2 regions of the Kitasatospora sp. NPDC059146 genome follow, and region 2 is predicted to be linked to the other one. Evidence: predicted binding sites of a transcription regulator. Region 2 holds the regulator's gene; the other holds the start of a gene.

Region 1 (4,183 bases), on a different contig from region 2:
GCGGTCGGGAAGGAGACCAGCCGCACCCGGCCGGCCCGCAGCCCGGCGATCGCGGCCACCTCCTCCTCGGCGGCGGAGAGCCCGGCCAGGATCCCGGTGGCATGCTTGAGCAGCACCCGCCCGGCCTCGCTGAGCTGCATCCCGCGGCCCGAGCGGACCACCAGCGGGGTGTCCACCGACTTCTCCAGGGCCTTCATCTGCTGGCTGATGGCGGGCTGGGTGCACCCCAGCTCGCGGGCGGCGGCGGAGAAGGAGCCGGTGCGGGCGACGGCACGCAGGACGCGCAGGTGGCGGGCCTCGATCATGCCTCAGTTATAAGGCAATCTTTGCATTCTGCAAAATTCTACTGATAGTTGAAGCATCAAGCGCACCCACCGAACAACGGCCGGAGGCCCGGTCCGACTCCCCGAGGGAGTGGACCGGGCCTCCGGTCAGGCGTCGGTGCCTCAGTGCGAGTGGCCGTGGCCGCCGTGCGAGTGACCGGCGTCGGCCTCCTCCTCCTTCTTCTCCACCACGAGGGTCTCGGTGGTGAGGAGCAGGGAGGCGATCGAGGCGGCGTTCTCCAGCGCGGAGCGGGTGACCTTGACCGGGTCGATGACGCCGGCCTTCAGCAGGTCGCCGTACTCGCCGGTGGCCGCGTTGAAGCCGTGACCGGCCTCCAGCTCGGCGACCTTGTGGGTGATGACGTAGCCCTCGAGGCCGGCGTTCTGGGCGATCCAGCGCAGCGGCTCGTGCAGCGCCTTGCGGACCACGGCGACACCGGTGGCCTCGTCACCCGACAGGCCCAGGCCGTCGTTCAGCACCTTGGCGGCGTGCACCAGCGAGGCGCCACCGCCGGCGACGATGCCCTCCTCGACCGCGGCGCGGGTCGCCGAGATGGCGTCCTCCAGGCGGTGCTTGCGCTCCTTGAGCTCCACCTCGGTGGCGGCGCCGACCTTGATGACGCAGACGCCGCCGGCCAGCTTGGCCAGGCGCTCCTGCAGCTTCTCGCGGTCCCAGTCGGAGTCGGTCGCGGCGATCTCGCCCTTGATCTGGGCGACGCGGCCGGCCACGGCCTCGGAGTCACCGGCACCGTCGACGACGGTGGTGTCGTCCTTGGTGATGGTCACGCGGCGGGCGGTGCCCAGCACGTCCAGACCGGCCTGGTCGAGCTTGAGGCCGACCTCCTCGGAGATGACCGTGCCGCCGGTGAGGACGGCCAGGTCGCCGAGGATCGCCTTGCGGCGGTCGCCGAAGCCCGGGGCCTTGACGGCGACGGCGTTGAAGGTGCCGCGGATCTTGTTCACGACCAGGGTCGACAGCGCCTCGCCGTCGACGTCCTCGGCGATGATCAGCAGCGGCTTGGAGGCACCGCTCTGCAGGATCTTCTCCAGCAGCGGCAGCAGCTCCTGGATGGAGGAGATCTTGCCCTGGTTGATCAGGATGTACGGGTCCTCGAGGACCGCTTCCTGGCGCTCGGCGTCGGTGACGAAGTACGGCGACAGGTAGCCCTTGTCGAACTGCATGCCCTCGGTGAAGTCCAGCTCCACGCCGAAGGTGTTCGACTCCTCGACGGTGATGACACCGTCCTTGCCGACCTTGTCGATCGCCTCGGCGATCAGCTCGCCGACCTGGGTGTCCTGCGCGGAGAGGGACGCGACGGCGGCGACGTCGTCCTTGCCCTCGATCTCGCGGGCGATGGACAGCAGGTGCTCGGAGACGGCGGCGACGGCCTTGTCGATGCCCTTCTTGAGGGCGGCCGGGCCGGCACCGGCGGCGACGTTGCGCAGACCCTCGTTGACCAGGGCCTGGGCCAGCACGGTGGCGGTGGTGGTGCCGTCACCCGCGACGTCGTTGGTCTTGGTGGCGACCTCCTTGACGAGCTGCGCGCCAAGGTTCTCGTACGGGTCGTCCAGCTCGACCTCACGGGCGATGGTGACACCGTCGTTGGTGATGGTCGGGGCGCCGAACTTCTTGTCGATGACGACGTTGCGGCCCTTGGGGCCGATGGTCACCTTGACGGTGTCGGCCAGCTTGTTGACACCGCGCTCCAGCGAGCGGCGGGCGTCCTCGTCGAACTGCAGGATCTTCGCCATGTTCCCTATTCCCTCGGGGCTGCGGCCGGCCGGCCGCCGAACTACGTGAACCAACAACCACGCCCCGGGCCCCTGTCACTAGGGACACGGATCCGGGGCGGGTCGGAACGACTTACTTCTCGATGATGGCGAGAACGTCGCGGGCGGAGAGGACGAGGTACTCCTCGCCCTGGTACTTCACCTCAGTGCCGCCGTACTTCGAGTACAGGACGATGTCACCCACGGCGACGTCGAGCGGCAGACGCTGGCCGTCCTCGAAGCGGCCCGGGCCGACAGCCAGGACGACGCCCTCCTGGGGCTTCTCCTTGGCGGTGTCCGGGATAACCAGGCCGGAGGCCGTGGTGGTCTCGGCGTCGAGCGGCTGGACCACAATGCGGTCCTCGAGCGGCTTGATGGCAACCTTGCTGCTGGTGGTCACGTCCGAGCTCCCCTTCGGAGATTACGGGGTTTTCTAACGGGTAGGGGCGAACCTGCGTACCTGCCGTCGCGGGGGTCAGGCACACGTCTTCGCATTAGCACTCCCCCAGTGGGGAGTGCCAAGGACGACCATAGGCTGCCGTTAGCACTCAGTCAACCAGAGTGCCAACGACGCGCCCTGCGGGCTCGACCCGCGGACGAGCGGCCACACTCCGGATCCACTCCCCGGGCCCCGCCGGCGACGCCGTTCGCGCCGGCGCTGCCGGCCCTGCTGACGGGCCGACCGGTCAGAATGACCTGGTGGACACCGAGAACCTCCAGCCCCTGCTGACCCCCGAGGGTCAGGCCCTGCTCGCCGAGCTGCGCGAGTTCACCCCCGAGGAGGAGCTGGCGCTGGCCACCCGGCTGCGGCGGGAGCACCCGGCGGAGCTGGTGTCGGCGGCGTTCGGCCAGGCGCGGCTGCGGCAGCGGGCGCGGGCGAAGTTCGGGGCGGACGCCGACCTGATGTACTTCACGCCCAACGGGGTCGAGCAGTCCACCCGGCGCAGCGTGGCCGAGTGGCGGGCCCGCCGCTTCGCCGAGCTGGGCGTACGGCGCCTGGCGGACCTCTGCTGCGGCATCGGCGGGGACGTGCTGGCCCTGGCCCGGGCCGGGATCCGGGTGCTGGCCGTCGACAAGGACCCGGCGGCCTGCGCCGCCACCGCCGCCAACGCCGCCGCGCTGGGCCTGTCGGAGCTGGTGGAGGTGCGCTGCGCGGACGTCGCCGAGGTGGACGTCACCGGCTACGACGCGGTGTTCACCGACCCGGCGCGGCGCACCTCGCGCGGCCGGGTGTTCGACCCGGAGGCGTACGCCCCGCCGCTGTCCTGGGCGGTCGAGGCCGGGCGGCGGACCCCGATCGGCGCGTTGAAGGTCGCCCCGGGCATCCCGCACGAGGCCGTCCCGGCGGACGCCGAGGCCGAGTGGGTCTCCGACCACGGGGACGTCAAGGAGGCGGTGCTCTGGTTCGGCACCGGGGCGGTCCGCCCGCACCGCGCGACCCTGCTGCCGCACGGCGACAGCCTGACCGGCGGCGACCTGCCCGACCCGCCGGCCGGCCCGGTCGGGCGCTACCTGTACGAGCCGGACGGCGCGGTGATCCGGGCGCACCTGGTGGCCGAGGTGGCCGGGCAGGTCGACGGCCGGCTGATCGACCCGAAGATCGCCTACGTGACCTCGGACCGCCTGGTCGCCACCCCGTACGCGCACGCCTTCGAACTCACCGACGTGCTCCCGTACAACGTCAAGAAGCTGAAGGCGCTGCTGCGCGAGCGCGCGGTCGGCACGGTGGTGATCAAGAAGCGCGGGATGGCGATCACCCCGGAGGAACTGCGCCGCCAGCTCAAGCCCTCCGGGCCGAACTCCGTCACGGTGATCCTCAGCCGCACCGACAACGGGCCGCTGATGATGCTGGGCCGGCCGGTCTGAGCGGACAGAGCCTAGGAGGCCGGCGCCTGGATGTAGTCCTCCAGCCGGGCCACCGAGAAGCCCTGCTCCTGGATCCGGGCCAGCAGGTCCGCGAACATCTGGGTCATGGTGGCGCCCTTGAGCTCCTTGGGGCCGCGGAAGTGCGCCAGGATGATGTCGCCGGACTTCAGCTTCTTGTCGCCCGCCTGGTACTGCATGTCGTGGATCTGCATCGACTCGCGCCA
Region 2 (4,183 bases):
GCCGAACAGGGCGTCCAGGAATCCCACGGCGGTCCTTCCGGGAGTCGGGCGGGGCCGGAGCCCAGGGGGGTCAGCGGCCGAGCTGCTCGGAGATCTTGGCCAGCTGGGCCAGCCGCTTCTCCAGCGTCGGGTGGGTGGAGAGCAGCTGGGAGGCGGTCTCCTTGGCGCTCAGCGCGGGGGCGAAGTAGAAGGCGTTGTAGGGCTGGGCCCGGCGCAGGTCCTCGGTGGGGATGGCGGCGATCTGCCCGGTGACCTTGGTGAGCGCCGAGGCGAGGGCGCTGGGCCGGCCGGTGAGCTGGGCGGCGGCCCGGTCGGCGGCCAGTTCGCGGTAGCGGGACAGCAGCCGGGTGAGCAGGAAGCTGATCGCGTAGACCACGATCGACACCAGCGGGATGATCAGCGCCGCGATGGCCGCGTTCTGGTCGTTGCTGTTGCGGTTGCCGCCCATGAACCCGCCGTACATGGCGACCCGGGTCATCGCCCCGGCGAGCACGCCGAGGAAGCCGGCGATGGTCATCACGGCGACGTCCCGGTGGGCGACGTGCGACAGCTCGTGCGCCAGGACGCCCTCCAGCTCCTCGGGTTCCAGTCGGCGCAGCAGGCCGGTGGTGACGCACACCACGGCGTTCTGCGGGTTGCGGCCGGTGGCGAAGGCGTTCGGCATGTCGCTGTCGGCGACCGCCACGCGGGGCTTGGGCATGTCGGCCAGGGCGCAGAGCCGGTCGATGGTGCCGTGCAGCTGGGGGTACTGCTCCTCGGTCACCCGGTGGGCGCCCATGGCCCGCTCGGTGATCTTGTCGCTGAACCAGAACTGGGCCACGAACAGCCCGCCGGAGATCAGCACGATCAGCGGCCAGGCCCCGCGCAGCAGCGCGATCAGCAGGCCCGTGAAACCGACGTACAACAGCCCGATCACGAACATCGTCCCGACCATGCGGCTGGTCAGGCCGCGGTCGGGCGCGAAACGGGTGTGCTGGCCCGAGCTCGACATCGCTTGCTCCTCCGTTCGCCGTCGCTTTCGATGCTGCCACCCGGACGGCCCCGGGGCACCACCCGCGCACGCGGAGTGTCGCGGTGGCCGTCCGGAACTGCGGGCAGGATCACCCCGGCCGGGCCGTTCCTGCGGTACGACCCGGGCCGTACACTGGCAGGTACGGTTTTGGCACTCGTGCGTGCAGAGTGCCAGGGTCGGGGTCCTCACCGGAGCGGCTCGCAGCATCACAGACGGACAACGTGCGAAGACGGAGGTGCGTGCCCCATGGCCGGAGAGGTCCGCCAGCTGGACGACCGCAAGCTCGCCGTGCTGCGCGCGATCGTCCAGGACTACGTGGGCACCGAGGAGCCGGTCGGCTCCAAGGCCCTGGTGGAGCGGCACAACCTCGGGGTGTCCCCGGCCACGGTGCGCAACGACATGGCGGCGCTGGAGGAGGAGGGGTACATCCACCAGCCGCACACCAGCGCCGGGCGGATCCCCACCGACAAGGGCTACCGGCTGTTCGTCGACAAGCTCGCCGAGATCAAGCCGATGAGCTCCCCGGAGCGCCGGGCGATCCGGCACTTCCTGGACGGCGCCGTCGACCTGGACGACGTGGTAACCCGTACGGTGCGGCTGCTCGCCCAGTTGACCCGCCAGGTCGCCGTGGTGCAGTACCCCTCGCTGACCCGCTCCACCGTCCGGCACATCGAGCTGGTGGCGCTGGCCCCGGCCAAGGTGATGCTGGTGCTGATCACCAACACCGGCCGGGTCGAGCAGCGGATGGTCGACTGCCCGGGCACGGTCGGCGAGACGGTCCTGGCGGACCTGCGCTCGCGGATCAACACCCGGGCGGCCGGCCAGCGGCTGCCGGACGTCCCGGGGCTCCTGGAGGAGCTCCCGGCGGCGTTCGAGCCGGCCGACCGGCCGACCGTCAGTACGGTCCTGGCGACGCTGTTCGAGGCGCTCGCCGAGCAGAACGAGGAGCGGATCATGCTGGCCGGCACGGCCAACCTGACCCGCTTCGGGCACGACTTCCCGCTCACCATCCAGCCGGTGCTGGAGGCCCTGGAGGAGCAGGTCGTCCTGCTCCGCCTCCTGGGTGAGACCACGGACGCCGCGATGACGGTCCGGATCGGGCGGGAGAACGCGTACGAAGGGCTGAATTCCACCTCGGTCGTTTCGGTCGGCTACGGTTCGGGCGACGAGAGTGTGGCCAAGCTGGGTGTGATCGGTCCGACCCGGATGGACTATCCGGGCACAATGGGGGCGGTGCGGGCGGTGGCACGGTACGTGGGCCAGATCCTGGCCGAGTCGTAGCACACGGCCGACCGTTGGAAATCTAACGGCGGCGTCCAGTCGCAGCACTACTACAGGCGGAACAAGCGGAGCATTTGGTGGCCACGGACTACTACGCGGTACTCGGCGTCCGACGGGATGCGGGGCAGGACGAGATCAAGAAGGCGTTCCGGCGCCTGGCACGCGAACTGCACCCGGACGTCAACCCGGACCCGAAGACGCAGGAGCGGTTCAAGGAGATCAACGCCGCCTACGAGGTGCTCTCCGACCCGCAGAAGCGCCAGGTCTACGACCTGGGCGGTGACCCGCTGTCGCCGGGCGGCGGTGGCGCGGGCGGCTTCGGCGCCGGCGCGGCGGGCTTCGGCTTCTCCGACATCATGGACGCCTTCTTCGGCGCCGCGGCCGGCCAGCGCGGCCCGCGCTCGCGCACCCGCCGGGGCCAGGACGCCATGATCCGGCTGGAGATCACCCTGGAGGAGGCCGCCTTCGGCACCACCAAGGAACTCCAGGTCGACACCGCCGTCACCTGCACCACCTGCAGCGGCGAGGGCGCGGCCCCCGGCACCTCGGCCCAGACCTGCGACATGTGCCGCGGCAAGGGCGAGGTCTCCCAGGTCACCCGCTCCTTCCTGGGCCAGGTCATGACCTCCCGCCCGTGCCCGCAGTGCCAGGGCTTCGGCACCGTGGTGCCGACCCCGTGCCCCGAGTGCGCGGGCGACGGCCGGGTGCGGGCCCGCCGCACCCTGACCGTGAAGATCCCGGCCGGCGTGGACAACGGCACCCGGATCCAGCTGGCCGGCGAGGGCGAGGTCGGCCCCGGCGGCGGCCCGGCCGGCGACCTGTACGTCGAGATCGCCGAGACCACCCACACGGTCTTCCAGCGGCGCGGGGACGACCTGCACTGCACCGTCACCATCCCGATGACGGCGGCCTCGCTCGGCACCCAGGTGCCGTTGCAGACCCTGGACGGGCTGGAGGAGGTCGACATCCGGCCCGGCACCCAGTCCGGCCAGTCGATCCCGCTGCACGGCCGGGGCATCACCCACCTGCGCGGGGGCGGCCGGGGCGACCTGATAGTGCACGTCGAGGTGCAGACGCCCACCAAGCTCGACCCCGAGCAGGAGGAGCTGCTGCGCCGGCTCGCCGTGCTGCGCGGCGAGGAGCGGCCGTCCGGCCAGTTCGCGCCGGGCCAGCAGGGCCTGTTCTCACGCCTGAAGGACGCCTTCAACGGCCGGTAGTCGTCCGAGGAGGGGTGCCGGGGGAGGACCCCCGGCACCCCTTCGGTGTTCCCGTTCCATCCCAGGAGGTTCCCCGCCATGACCGCGCCCGTCTTCGTCGTCGAGACCGAGCGGATCGCCGCCGCCGCACCCGGGGCCGTGCTGCGCCTCGACGGGCCCGAGGGGCGGCACGCGGCGGCGGTGAAGCGGCTGGCGGCCGGCGAGGCGGTCACCCTGGCGGACGGGCTGGGACTGGGCGTGGACGGCACCGTCGCCGCGGTGCTCGGCAAGGACGCGATCGAGGTCACGGTGGAGGCCGTGCGGCGGGAGCCGGAGCCGGCGCCGCGGATCGTGGTCGTCCAGGCGCTGCCCAAGGGTGACCGCGGCGAGCTGGCCGTGGAGACCATGACCGAGGTCGGCGTGGACGTGGTGGTCCCCTGGGCCGCCTCGCGCTGCATCACCCAGTGGAAGGGCGAGCGCGGCGCCAAGGCGCTCGCCAAGTGGCGGGCCACCGCCCGGGAGGCGGGCAAGCAGTCCCGCCGGCTGCGCTTCCCCGAGGTGCGCGAGCCGATGACCACCCGGCAGCTGGCGCCGCTGCTGGCCGGGGCCGCGCTCGCCGCGGTGCTGCACGAGGAGGGCGCCGAGCCGCTGGCGCACGCCGCGCTGCCGGCCGGCGGGGACATCGTGCTGGTGG

What was found. Region 2 encodes HrcA, which represses chaperone genes, less so after heat shock. Its sites were predicted from a motif close to TTNGCACTCNGNNNNNCNGAGTGCNAA; they were not measured.
Region 1: a site for HrcA is predicted at 2,635-2,661, ahead of groES (co-chaperone GroES). Genes of this name have one in related genera too.

Annotation. Positions count from the first base shown of each region.
Region 1 is NZ_JBHZCY010000012.1:32,402-36,584, forward strand. It holds gene ACFXPX_RS07670 (LysR family transcriptional regulator) at 1-305, opposite strand, end outside; gene groL (chaperonin GroEL) at 447-2,075, opposite strand; gene groES (co-chaperone GroES) at 2,188-2,493, opposite strand; gene ACFXPX_RS07685 (methyltransferase domain-containing protein) at 2,790-3,959, shown strand; gene ACFXPX_RS07690 (polysaccharide deacetylase family protein) at 3,971-4,183, opposite strand, start outside.
Region 2 is NZ_JBHZCY010000081.1:18,719-22,901, reverse strand. It holds gene ACFXPX_RS28810 (hypothetical protein) at 1-27, opposite strand, end outside; gene htpX (zinc metalloprotease HtpX) at 71-991, opposite strand; gene hrcA (heat-inducible transcriptional repressor HrcA) at 1,259-2,293, shown strand; gene dnaJ (molecular chaperone DnaJ) at 2,371-3,510, shown strand; gene ACFXPX_RS28790 (16S rRNA (uracil(1498)-N(3))-methyltransferase) at 3,589-4,183, shown strand, end outside.